3 regions of the Franconibacter daqui genome follow, and region 1 is predicted to be linked to each of the others. Evidence: riboswitches for the same ligand, from Rfam matches in the RefSeq annotation. Region 1 holds a riboswitch; each other region holds the start of a gene.
The links. A riboswitch is a leader RNA that binds a small molecule or an ion and turns the genes downstream of it on or off. The one in region 1 is predicted to bind thiamine pyrophosphate.
Positions count from the first base shown of each region.

Region 2: linked by a shared signal. The riboswitch ahead of thiM (hydroxyethylthiazole kinase) and the one ahead of thiC (phosphomethylpyrimidine synthase ThiC) in region 1 are both predicted to bind thiamine pyrophosphate.
Region 3: linked by a shared signal. The riboswitch ahead of thiB (thiamine ABC transporter substrate binding subunit) and the one ahead of thiC (phosphomethylpyrimidine synthase ThiC) in region 1 are both predicted to bind thiamine pyrophosphate.

Region 1 covers NZ_BMKJ01000010.1:6,484-9,753, reverse strand. Annotated here, with positions in the region: gene thiC (phosphomethylpyrimidine synthase ThiC) at 1-1,179, opposite strand, end outside; TPP riboswitch at 1,264-1,373, opposite strand; gene IEX01_RS21030 (Rsd/AlgQ family anti-sigma factor) at 1,427-1,930, opposite strand; gene nudC (NAD(+) diphosphatase) at 2,032-2,805, shown strand; gene hemE (uroporphyrinogen decarboxylase) at 2,846-3,270, shown strand, end outside.
Region 2 covers NZ_BMKJ01000006.1:210,621-213,890, forward strand. Annotated here, with positions in the region: gene thiD (bifunctional hydroxymethylpyrimidine kinase/phosphomethylpyrimidine kinase) at 1-737, opposite strand, end outside; gene thiM (hydroxyethylthiazole kinase) at 734-1,522, opposite strand; TPP riboswitch at 1,557-1,653, opposite strand; gene IEX01_RS18315 (RcnB family protein) at 1,931-2,257, shown strand; gene IEX01_RS18320 (hypothetical protein) at 2,427-3,032, shown strand; gene IEX01_RS18325 (surface-adhesin E family protein) at 3,029-3,270, shown strand, end outside.
Region 3 covers NZ_BMKJ01000003.1:247,639-250,908, reverse strand. Annotated here, with positions in the region: gene sgrR (HTH-type transcriptional regulator SgrR) at 1-1,287, shown strand, start outside; TPP riboswitch at 1,323-1,423, shown strand; gene thiB (thiamine ABC transporter substrate binding subunit) at 1,456-2,439, shown strand; gene thiP (thiamine/thiamine pyrophosphate ABC transporter permease ThiP) at 2,415-3,270, shown strand, end outside.

The sequences.
Region 1 (3,270 bases):
AAGCGAGAGCGAAACATCATAGGCGGCGCAAATTTCGCAGATTTCGCGGAAGTGTTCGTAGAGGAAGTTTTCCTGGTGGTGAGAAAGGCACCATTTCGCCATGATCGAGCCGCCGCGGGAGACGATGCCGGTCAGGCGTTTCGCGGTCATCGGCACATAGCGCAGCAGCACACCGGCGTGAATGGTGAAGTAATCAACACCCTGTTCCGCCTGCTCCAGCAGCGTATCGCGGAACATCTCCCAGGTCAGGTCTTCGGCGATGCCGTTCACTTTCTCCAGCGCCTGATAAATCGGCACCGTGCCGATGGGGACCGGGCTGTTACGTAAAATCCATTCCCGGGTTTCATGAATATAACGACCGGTAGAGAGGTCCATCACCGTATCCGCGCCCCAGCGGGTGGCCCAGACCAGCTTTTCCACCTCTTCTTCAATCGACGACGTGACCGCCGAATTGCCGATGTTGGCATTCACTTTCACGAGGAAGTTTCGCCCGATAATCATCGGCTCGGCTTCCGGGTGGTTAATGTTGGCGGGAATGATAGCGCGGCCGGCGGCGACTTCGTCGCGCACAAACTCCGGCGTAATGTTTGCAGGCAGCGTTGCGCCAAACCCTTCGCCCGGATGCTGCTGGCGCAGCACTTCGCCGCGGATGCGCTCGCGGCCCATGTTTTCACGGATGGCGATAAACTCCATTTCCGGCGTGATGATGCCCTGGCGTGCATAGTGCAGTTGCGTGACTCGCTTGCCGGGCTTCGCGCGCAGCGGCGTAAGCAGGCCGGTAAAGCGCAATTCATCCAGGTTATCGTCCGCCAGCCGCTCACGGGTATAGGCTGAACTGCGGCCGGTGAGCGCTTCTGCGTCGTTACGCGCGGCAATCCACGGCTGGCGCAGCTTCGCCAGACCCTGATGCACATCGATGGTAATGGACGGGTCGCCATAGGGGCCGGACGTGTCATAAACGGGTACCGGCTCGTTTGCTTCATACTGCGGGTTTTCTTTGCTGCCGCCGATGAGCGTAGGGCTAAGCGCTATCTCGCGCATCGGGACGCGGATATCGTCGCGGCTGCCGGTGAGGTAAATACGCGTTGAGTTGGGGAAGGCGGTGCCTTCGAGCGTCTCGATAAACTGCTGTGCTTGTGCGCGCTGTTCGCGGCGATTGGGTTTGATGGGTACAGACATAGCGCATTCCAGTTACGTTTCAGGAGTGGCTTGTCAGACGACGGAAGGAGTAACAGACAGGAGCGCCCGGAAAGGCGCCTGTACAGCTGATTTACTCTTGTTCCCTTCGCAGGTATTAACCTGATCAGGTTCCGCGGATCCCGAATTAACGGTCTCAGCCCGTACTGATGTACTGGGCACTCCGACAAGATAAAACCCCGCTAAACGAACGGGGCTGGTTGTAAACTACGCGTTAATACAGCGAAACTCAAGCCGGACGCGCAAGCGCCGCTTCATCGTTCGCGCTGCTGCCGAGATTATTATCGAAAGCCAGCATGATAAGCTGATCTTCATAAGTAAAGCGCGTCGCCAGCGCCTCGCCGATACCGGAGAGGGCCTGCTGGAACTCAATGCAGTTGTCGTGATCAATAGCGTTTTCCAGGTTGCTGTCGTAGTACGCCATGATTTCCTGGGTATTGGCTTCCAACTGCGGATAGATTTGCGTAGCGGCCAGCAGCGGGCTGGTGCCTTCCATTTCGCTGATAATGCGTTCATAAATGCTGAAGTGACCGGCGGAGAGATAGTCCACCAGGCTGTGACAAAAATCATCCAGCGCTTTTTCATCCAGCGCCGTCAGCGATTCCTTGCCAGGCTTGATACCAACCACATTGTAATAAGCGACTAACAGATTGTTGCGAGCATTAAGCCAGCTATCAACGAGCTCGTTACTGCCCCCAACGCGTTCTGTCAGACTTTTCAGCTGGTTTAGCATGATTGACTCCGTGAGTTATAAGATTAAAGCGCCAAAAGACCCAAAATTTGTAAAAACATTGTTACCAACATGCCAGTGAAGCAGAGGTAGTGCAATACGTTATGGAACGTCCTATAGAAAAGTTAGACCATGGCTGGTGGATAGTCAGCCATGAACAGAAATTATGGTTGCCACAGGGTGAATTACCGTACGGCAACGCCCAGGCATTAGACCTGGTCGGCGTGCCGGCCCGCCAGATTGGCGAGTGGCAGAATGAGCCCGTCTGGCTGGTGAACCAGAACCGACGTCAGGAGATGGGCTCGGTGCGCCAGCTTATGGATCAGGATGTCGGGCTGTTTCAGCTTGCCGGGCGCGGCGTGCAGCTGGCGGAGTTCTTCCGCTCGCATAAGTTTTGCGGCTACTGCGGGCACACCATGCATAACAGTAAAAGCGAGTGGGCGATGCTGTGCGGCCATTGCCACGAGCGCTACTACCCGCAAATCGCGCCCTGCATCATCGTCGCCATTCGCCGCGAAGATAAAATCCTGCTCGCCCAGCATACCCGTCACCGCAACGGCGTTTACACCGTGCTGGCCGGTTTCGTGGAAGTAGGTGAGACGCTGGAGCAGGCGGTGGCGCGTGAAGTGATGGAGGAGAGCAGCATTCGCGTGAAAAACCTGCGCTATGTGACTTCGCAGCCCTGGCCGTTCCCGCAGTCGCTGATGACCGCTTTTGTAGCGGATTATGACAGCGGCGACATCAAAATCGACCCGAAAGAGCTGCTGGATGCTGGCTGGTATCGCTACGATCAGCTGCCGCTGTTGCCGCCGCCAGGCACCGTGGCGCGCCGGTTAATCGAAGATACGGTCGCGCAGTGCCGGGCAGAGTACGAATGACGTGGTAAACTACCGGCCTGCCTCTTAAGGAAAGATAAAAATGACCGAACTGAAAAACGATCGTTACCTGCGCGCGCTGCTGCGCCAGCCTGTGGATGTCACCCCGGTGTGGATGATGAGACAGGCGGGGCGCTATTTACCGGAGTACAAAGCCACCCGGGCTCAGGCGGGCGACTTTATGTCGCTGTGTAAAAACGCCGAGCTCGCCTGTGAAGTGACGCTGCAGCCGCTGCGCCGTTATCCGCTTGATGCGGCGATCCTCTTTTCGGACATTCTCACCATTCCCGATGCGATGGGGCTTGGACTCTATTTCGAAGCTGGCGAAGGCCCGCGCTTTACCTCGCCCATTGCCGGCAAAGCGGATGTGGATAAGCTGCCGGTGCCGGACCCGGAGCAGGAGCTGGGTTACGTGATGAACGCCGTGCGCACTATCCGCCGGGAGCTGAAGGGCGAAGTGCCGCTGAT
Region 2 (3,270 bases), on a different contig from region 1:
TGCGCGAGCGCTTGCGAAAGCCACGTTTTCGCGGCCGCCACGGTCTCTTCCCAGCGTGGATAGCGCGGACGCAGCGCCGCTAACGCGCTGGAAAGCGTGCAGCCGGTGCCGTGCGTATTTTTGGTAACAATGCGTGGCGCGGTAAACCGGCGGGCGCCTTCGCGAGTGAACAGCCAGTCGGGACTTTCCGCATCGTCCAGATGCCCGCCTTTCATCAATACCGCTTCGCAGCCCAGCGTGAGCAGCGCCTCGCCCTGCTGATGCATCTCCTGTTCATTGCGCGCATGCGTGGTGCCAAGCAAGGCGGCCGCCTCCGGCAAATTTGGCGTGATGATTGACACATGCGGCAGCAGACGCTCGCGCAGCGTTTTCACCGCTTCAGCCGAGAGCAACGGATCGCCGCTTTTCGCCAGCATTACCGTATCCAGCACCACGTTTTTCACCTGATAGCGCGACAGCCGCTCCGCCACGGCTTCCACAATATCGCTTTGCGCCAGCATGCCGATTTTGGTGGTATCGATACGCACGTCGCTGAACACCGAATCAAGCTGAGCGGCAACAAACGCAGGCTCGATACGGTAAACGGACTGCACGCCGCGGGTGTTTTGCGCCACCAGCGCGGTAATGACCGAGCAGCCGTAAGCGCCCAGCGCGGAAAAGGTTTTCAAATCGGCCTGGATGCCCGCGCCGCCGCTCGGGTCGGTGCCGGCGATAGTTAAGGCGTTGATGCGTTTCATGCGCAGGCCTCCCTATTCAACTGGTATAGCGCGTCGAGGAAAGCGGGTGTGAACGAGCCGGGCCCGGCGCAGCGTGTAACCGCCAGGCTGCCAGCGCGTTTCATCATCCAGCAGCCTGCCGCCACGTTTTCAAGCTGGCTGCCGGGCAGCGACGCGCAGGCGGCGACCACGGCGGAAAGCGCGCAGCCGGTGCCGACAACGCGCGTCATCAGCACATCGCCGCCGCGTACTGCCAGCGTGCGTTCGCCGTCTGTCACATAATCCACCTCGCCCGTCACGGCGACGACCGCGCCGCTGCGCCCGGCCAGTTCCCGCGCAGCGCTTAACGCCGCTTCGGCGCGTTGCGTGCTGTCAACGCCGCGTCCGCCGCCGCGCTCCCCCGCCAGCGCGAGGATTTCAGAGGCGTTGCCGCGTATCGCCGCCGGGCGCAGCGCCAGCGATTCACGGGCGAAACCGGTGCGAAAATCGAGCGCGCCGACGGCGACCGGGTCCAGCGTCCAGGGACGGCCCGCCTGGTTTGCGCTCTCGATAGCCGCGAGCATCGCCCCGGCCCGCTCGCGGGTAAGCGTGCCGATGTTAATCAGCACGGCGTCGGCAAGACGAGCAAACTGCGCGGCTTCATCAGGCTCAATGACCATCGCCGGCGACGCGCCAAGGGCGAGCAGCACGTTTGCGGTAAAGGTTTGCACTACCTCATTGGTCATGCAGTGAACGAGCGGGGAACGGGTATGAAATTGGTTTAAAACCGCGGCCGCTTGCGGGCCGGACAGCAGGTCAGGTTGCATCACGCTCTCCTGCCAGGCTTAAAAGAAGGGATACCGGGCAGGCATCTGACTTCCCTACGCTGGCATTATCCAGATCAGGTGGTACGGGTATTTCTCAGCCTTCACAAAGAAGGGCACCCCGAGTCATTAAAACAGCTTATTGTTCCGGCTTTTGCCGTGGTGAATCAGGATATTCGTGAAGGCCGGGGAAGTAAAGGCGCGGTCGCGGCTGGCACTCGTCCGCCGCCAGGATAACTCTCAAAAGGGAGCGACAGCGCAGCGCAGAGCCCGCTGGCCGTGGTAAATATCCCTTTCACTTTTTTATGTCATATTTCTATACACAGAAGCCCTTGCAACGCTTTGGCATGGCAAGGAAAGATACGCTGTCTTGCGAACCGTGAAACAAGCCCTGTACAACGTGGAGAGTATATGAACAAAACTAAAATGATGATTCTGGGCGCGCTGCTGACCGTAGCGGGAACCACTTTTGCCGCGCAGCCTGCGGCACCAAAGGGGCTGGACGCCTATGAAGTCAAAGAATTTCATTCTGACTCGCGCAAGTTCGTCATCGGCGACATTGTGCCGGACATGTATCGCACCGAAGAGTACAACATCAAAAAATGGCAGCTTCGCAACCTGCCTGCGCCGGAAGCCGGAAGCCACTGGACCTACATGGGCGGCAACTATGTGCTGATAACCGACGCCGAAGGCAAAATCCTTAAGGCGATGAACGGCGATATTTTTTATCACCACTAACCGGGCCAGTCTGGCTTTACGCGTTTAGCCTCCCTCCTCAGGCCGCGCTCATTAAAGCGCGGCCTTATCGTTATCCTCTCTCTTCCTTCGCTGCTGCACCTTCCTTTTCCATTAAAGCAAATCGTTAAAATGCCGATACGTTTTAAATGATTAACAGTAAGGATGCTCTATGAAACGCGTGCTCGTTTTCCTTGCGCTGCTGTCTGGCGCTGCCAGCACCGCCGCCGCGAAACCGCTTACCGAAAGTTTACTGCGCTGCGACAGCCAGTTTTTTAATGCGCTTTATGCCGAACAGGCGAAATTTACCCATGCCGCCCCGCTCGTGAAAGACAACCAGGGCCACGCCTGGTTTGCCCCGCCCAAAGATAACGCCGGGATAGTCTGGTTCGCCCAGCCAGTCCACCTACAGCAGTTAACGCTTTCGGGCTACTACACGCAGCAGTCCGATCTGGATGAGTTTGGCAAATATTTCTTCTGGGGATGGGTTATTGAAGAGTCGCCGCAGGCGGTGATGGCGGCCCTTCCCACGGCGCACTGGCAATCCGCAGGCGACGATTACATCACCAACGCAATGATCAAACGCCCGGGCGACAGCGCATGGCAGGTAAACAACACGGCGGTAAGCGGCATCGCGCCCGCCAAAGGCAGCGTGGAGAAACTGGCGATGTTGAGCGTGACCAAAGGCAAAACAACCCTGCTGTGTTCGTTGCAGGGAAGTGTTACCGAGGAAATTTTACTGCCGCTACGCCCGGATTTAACTGGAGGCAAAAAATGATTAAACCCCTTTTACTCTGTAGCGCCGTCGCGTTACTGACCGCGTGCGCAGGGGCAGGCAAACCGCAGCCGGTCGTGGCAGGCGATCCGCCGCACGGCGTGATTAAACTGCTGCTTGATGATAAAGGCGGCACGTACGCCGATCTGCGCGCCGTCTCCACCTGGCAGGGCAACGCCCGCCTGCGCCGGTTTTATCTTATCAATAATTACAGTGAGCAGACCGTTCTCAACAAGGACCC
Region 3 (3,270 bases), on a different contig from region 1:
CTGTACTATCGTCCGTTGCAGAACCTGCTGCCGGGCAGCGCATTGCGCCGTTCGGAAACGCACGTGGTGCGGCAAATTTTTAGCGGACTGACACGCATAAACGAGGAAAATGGGGAACTGGAAGCGGACATTGCTCATCACTGGCAGAAAATGTCCCCGCTGCACTGGCGGTTTTTCCTGCGCCCGGGCATCCATTTTCATCATGGCCGCGAACTCGATATGCTCGATATCATCAGTTCGCTTGAGCGCATCAATACGTTGCCGCTTTATTCCCATCTCTCCCATGTCGTCTCCCCTACTCCGTGGACGCTTGATATTCATCTCAGCCAGCCAGACGAATGGCTGCCCTGGCTGCTGGGCAGCGTAGCGGCGATGATCCTGCCTCGCGAATGGACAACCCTGCCCCATTTCGCCAGTAAACCGATCGGTACCGGCCCGTATGCCGTGGTACGTAATAACAACAATCAGCTCAAGATCCATGCTTTTGATGATTACTTCGGCTACCGGGCGCTGATTGATGAAGTGAACTTTTGGGTGTTGCCGGATATTGGCGACGAGCTGGGCGGCAGCGTCCAGCTTGAAGGCCCCACCGGCGGCGAGAAAGCCGTTGAAAGCCGCCTCGAAGAGGGATGTTACTACCTGCTTTTTGACTCCCGCTCTCCCGCGGGCGCAAATCCGCAGGTGCGACAGTGGCTGAGCCACCTGCTCTCTCCGGTTAATTTTCTCTATCACGCCGCAGAACACTATCAGCGCTACTGGTTCCCCGCTTATGGCCTGCTGCCGCGCTGGCACCATGCGCCGCGAACTGCCGTCGTTGAGCGCCCCGCAGGCCTTGAGAAGATAACGCTGACTTACTATCGCGACCATATCGAAAACCGCGCTATCGGCGCTATCATAGTGACGCTGCTCGCCGGACAGGGCGTAAAAGTAGCGATAAACGAGGTGGACTACACTGAGTGGCATCAGGGTGAAACGGTAAGCGATCTGTGGCTGAACAGCGTTAACTTCACGTTGCCGCTGAATTTCTCACTGTTTGCGAACTTCTATGAAACGCCGCTGATGCAAAAATGCGTGCCGCTGAACTGGCAGCAGGATGCCGAAAGCTGGCGCGCCGGGGCGCTGGATTTACCAACATGGTGTAAACAACTGCTTGAAAGCCAGCACCTTTTGCCGCTCGTGCATCACTGGCTGATTTTGCAGGGGCAGCGCAGTATGCGCGGCCAGCGTATGAACACGCTGGGGTGGTTTGACTTTAAATCCGCCTGGTTTGCGCCGCCGGAGCCGTAACCCTTTCGAAACATTCAGCAAATCATTACAATGAACCGTTCTCAACGGGGTGCCGCACCGTTCGTGCGCGCTGAGATAATACCCGTCGAACCTGATCCGGATAACGCCGGCGAAGGGATTTGAGGCTACCGCTCAAAATCCTTTGCCCCCTATGCTCAAAGGTGCAAAGTGCTTAAAAAATATCTTCCGCTGCTGGCGCTGGTCGCCGCGCCCGTTTTCGCCAAACCCGTTCTGACCGTTTACACCTACGACTCCTTCTCCGCCGACTGGGGCCCGGGCCCGAAAGTAAAAAAAGCATTTGAAGCCGACTGCGGCTGCGAGCTGAAGTTCGTGGCGCTGGAAGATGGCGTATCGCTGCTTAACCGCCTGCGCATGGAAGGCAAAAACAGCAAGGCGGACGTGGTGCTGGGGCTGGATAACAACCTGCTCGAAGCCGCCGCCGCCACGAAACTTTTTGCACCGAGCGGCGTAGCGGCGGAGGCCGTTAACGTGCCGGGCGGCTGGAAGAACGACACGTTTGTGCCCTTCGATTACGGCTATTTCGCCTTCGTCTACGACAAAAACAAGCTGAAGAACCCGCCGAAAAGCTTAAAAGATCTGGTGGAGGGCGATGAAAAATGGCGTGTTATTTATGAAGATCCGCGCACCAGCACGCCGGGCCTTGGCCTGCTGCTGTGGATGCAAAAAGTGTATGGCGACAAAGCGCCGCAGGCCTGGCAGAAGCTTGCAGCGAAAACGGTCACCGTCACCAAAGGCTGGAGCGAAGCATACGGCCTGTTCCTGAAGGGGGAAGGCGATCTGGTGCTGAGCTACACCACCTCGCCCGCATACCACCTCATTGAAGAGAAAAAAGCGAACTACGCCGCGGCTAACTTCAGCGAAGGTCATTACCTTCAGGTTGAAGTGGCGGCCCGCACCGCCGCCAGCAAGCAGCCGGCGCTGGCGGAAAAATTCCTGAAGTTTATGGTTTCGCCCGCCTTCCAGAGCACCATTCCCACCGGAAACTGGATGTATCCGGTAACCGATGTCGCATTGCCGGAAGGCTTCAACGCCCTGCAAAAACCGCAAACGTCCCTGGAATTTACGCCGCAGGTCGTGGCGCAACAGCGCACGCAATGGATTAACGAATGGCTTCGCGCCGTCAGCCGTTAATTCCCGGCTGGTTGTGGCCGGGGCTGCTCGCCGCCCTGCTGATGGCGGCGGTCGCCCTGGCGGCGTTCTCCGCGCTCTGGCTTAACGCCCCGCAAATCGATTTTCCGGCGCTGCTGCAGGACAGTTACCTGTGGCGCGTGGTGCGCTTCTCCCTCTGGCAGGCGTTTCTCTCTGCCCTGCTCTCCGTCGTGCCCGCTATTTTTCTCGCCCGCGCGCTCTATCGCCGTCGCTTTCCCGGCCGCAACGCGCTGCTGCGGCTTTGCGCCATGACGCTTATCCTGCCGGTGCTGGTTGCCGTTTTCGGCATCTTAAGCGTCTATGGCCGCAGCGGCTGGATAGCCGGGCTTTGCCACCTGCTGGGCGTGGAATGGCGCTTCTCGCCCTATGGGCTGCCGGGCATTCTGCTGGCCCATGTTTTCTTTAATATGCCGATGGCGACCCGTCTGCTGTTGCAGGCGCTGGAAAATATCCCCGGTGAGCAGCGCCAGATTGCCGCCCAGCTCGGCATGCGCGGCTGGGCCTTTTTCCGGCTCGTTGAATGGCCATGGCTGCGCCGACAAATTCCGCCCGCCGCCGCGCTGATTTTTATGCTCTGCTTTGCCAGTTTCGCCACGGTGCTGTCGCTTGGCGGCGGTCCGCAGGCAACCACCATTGAACTCGCCATTTATCAGGCGCTGAGTTACGACTACGACCCGGGACGGGCGGCGCTGCTGGCGCTGGTGCAGATGATTTGCTGCCTTGCGCTGATGCTGCTAAGCCAGCAGCTCAGCAAAGCGATACCGGTTGGGGCGACACAACTGCGCGGCTGGCGCGACCCGCAAGATTCCCGCT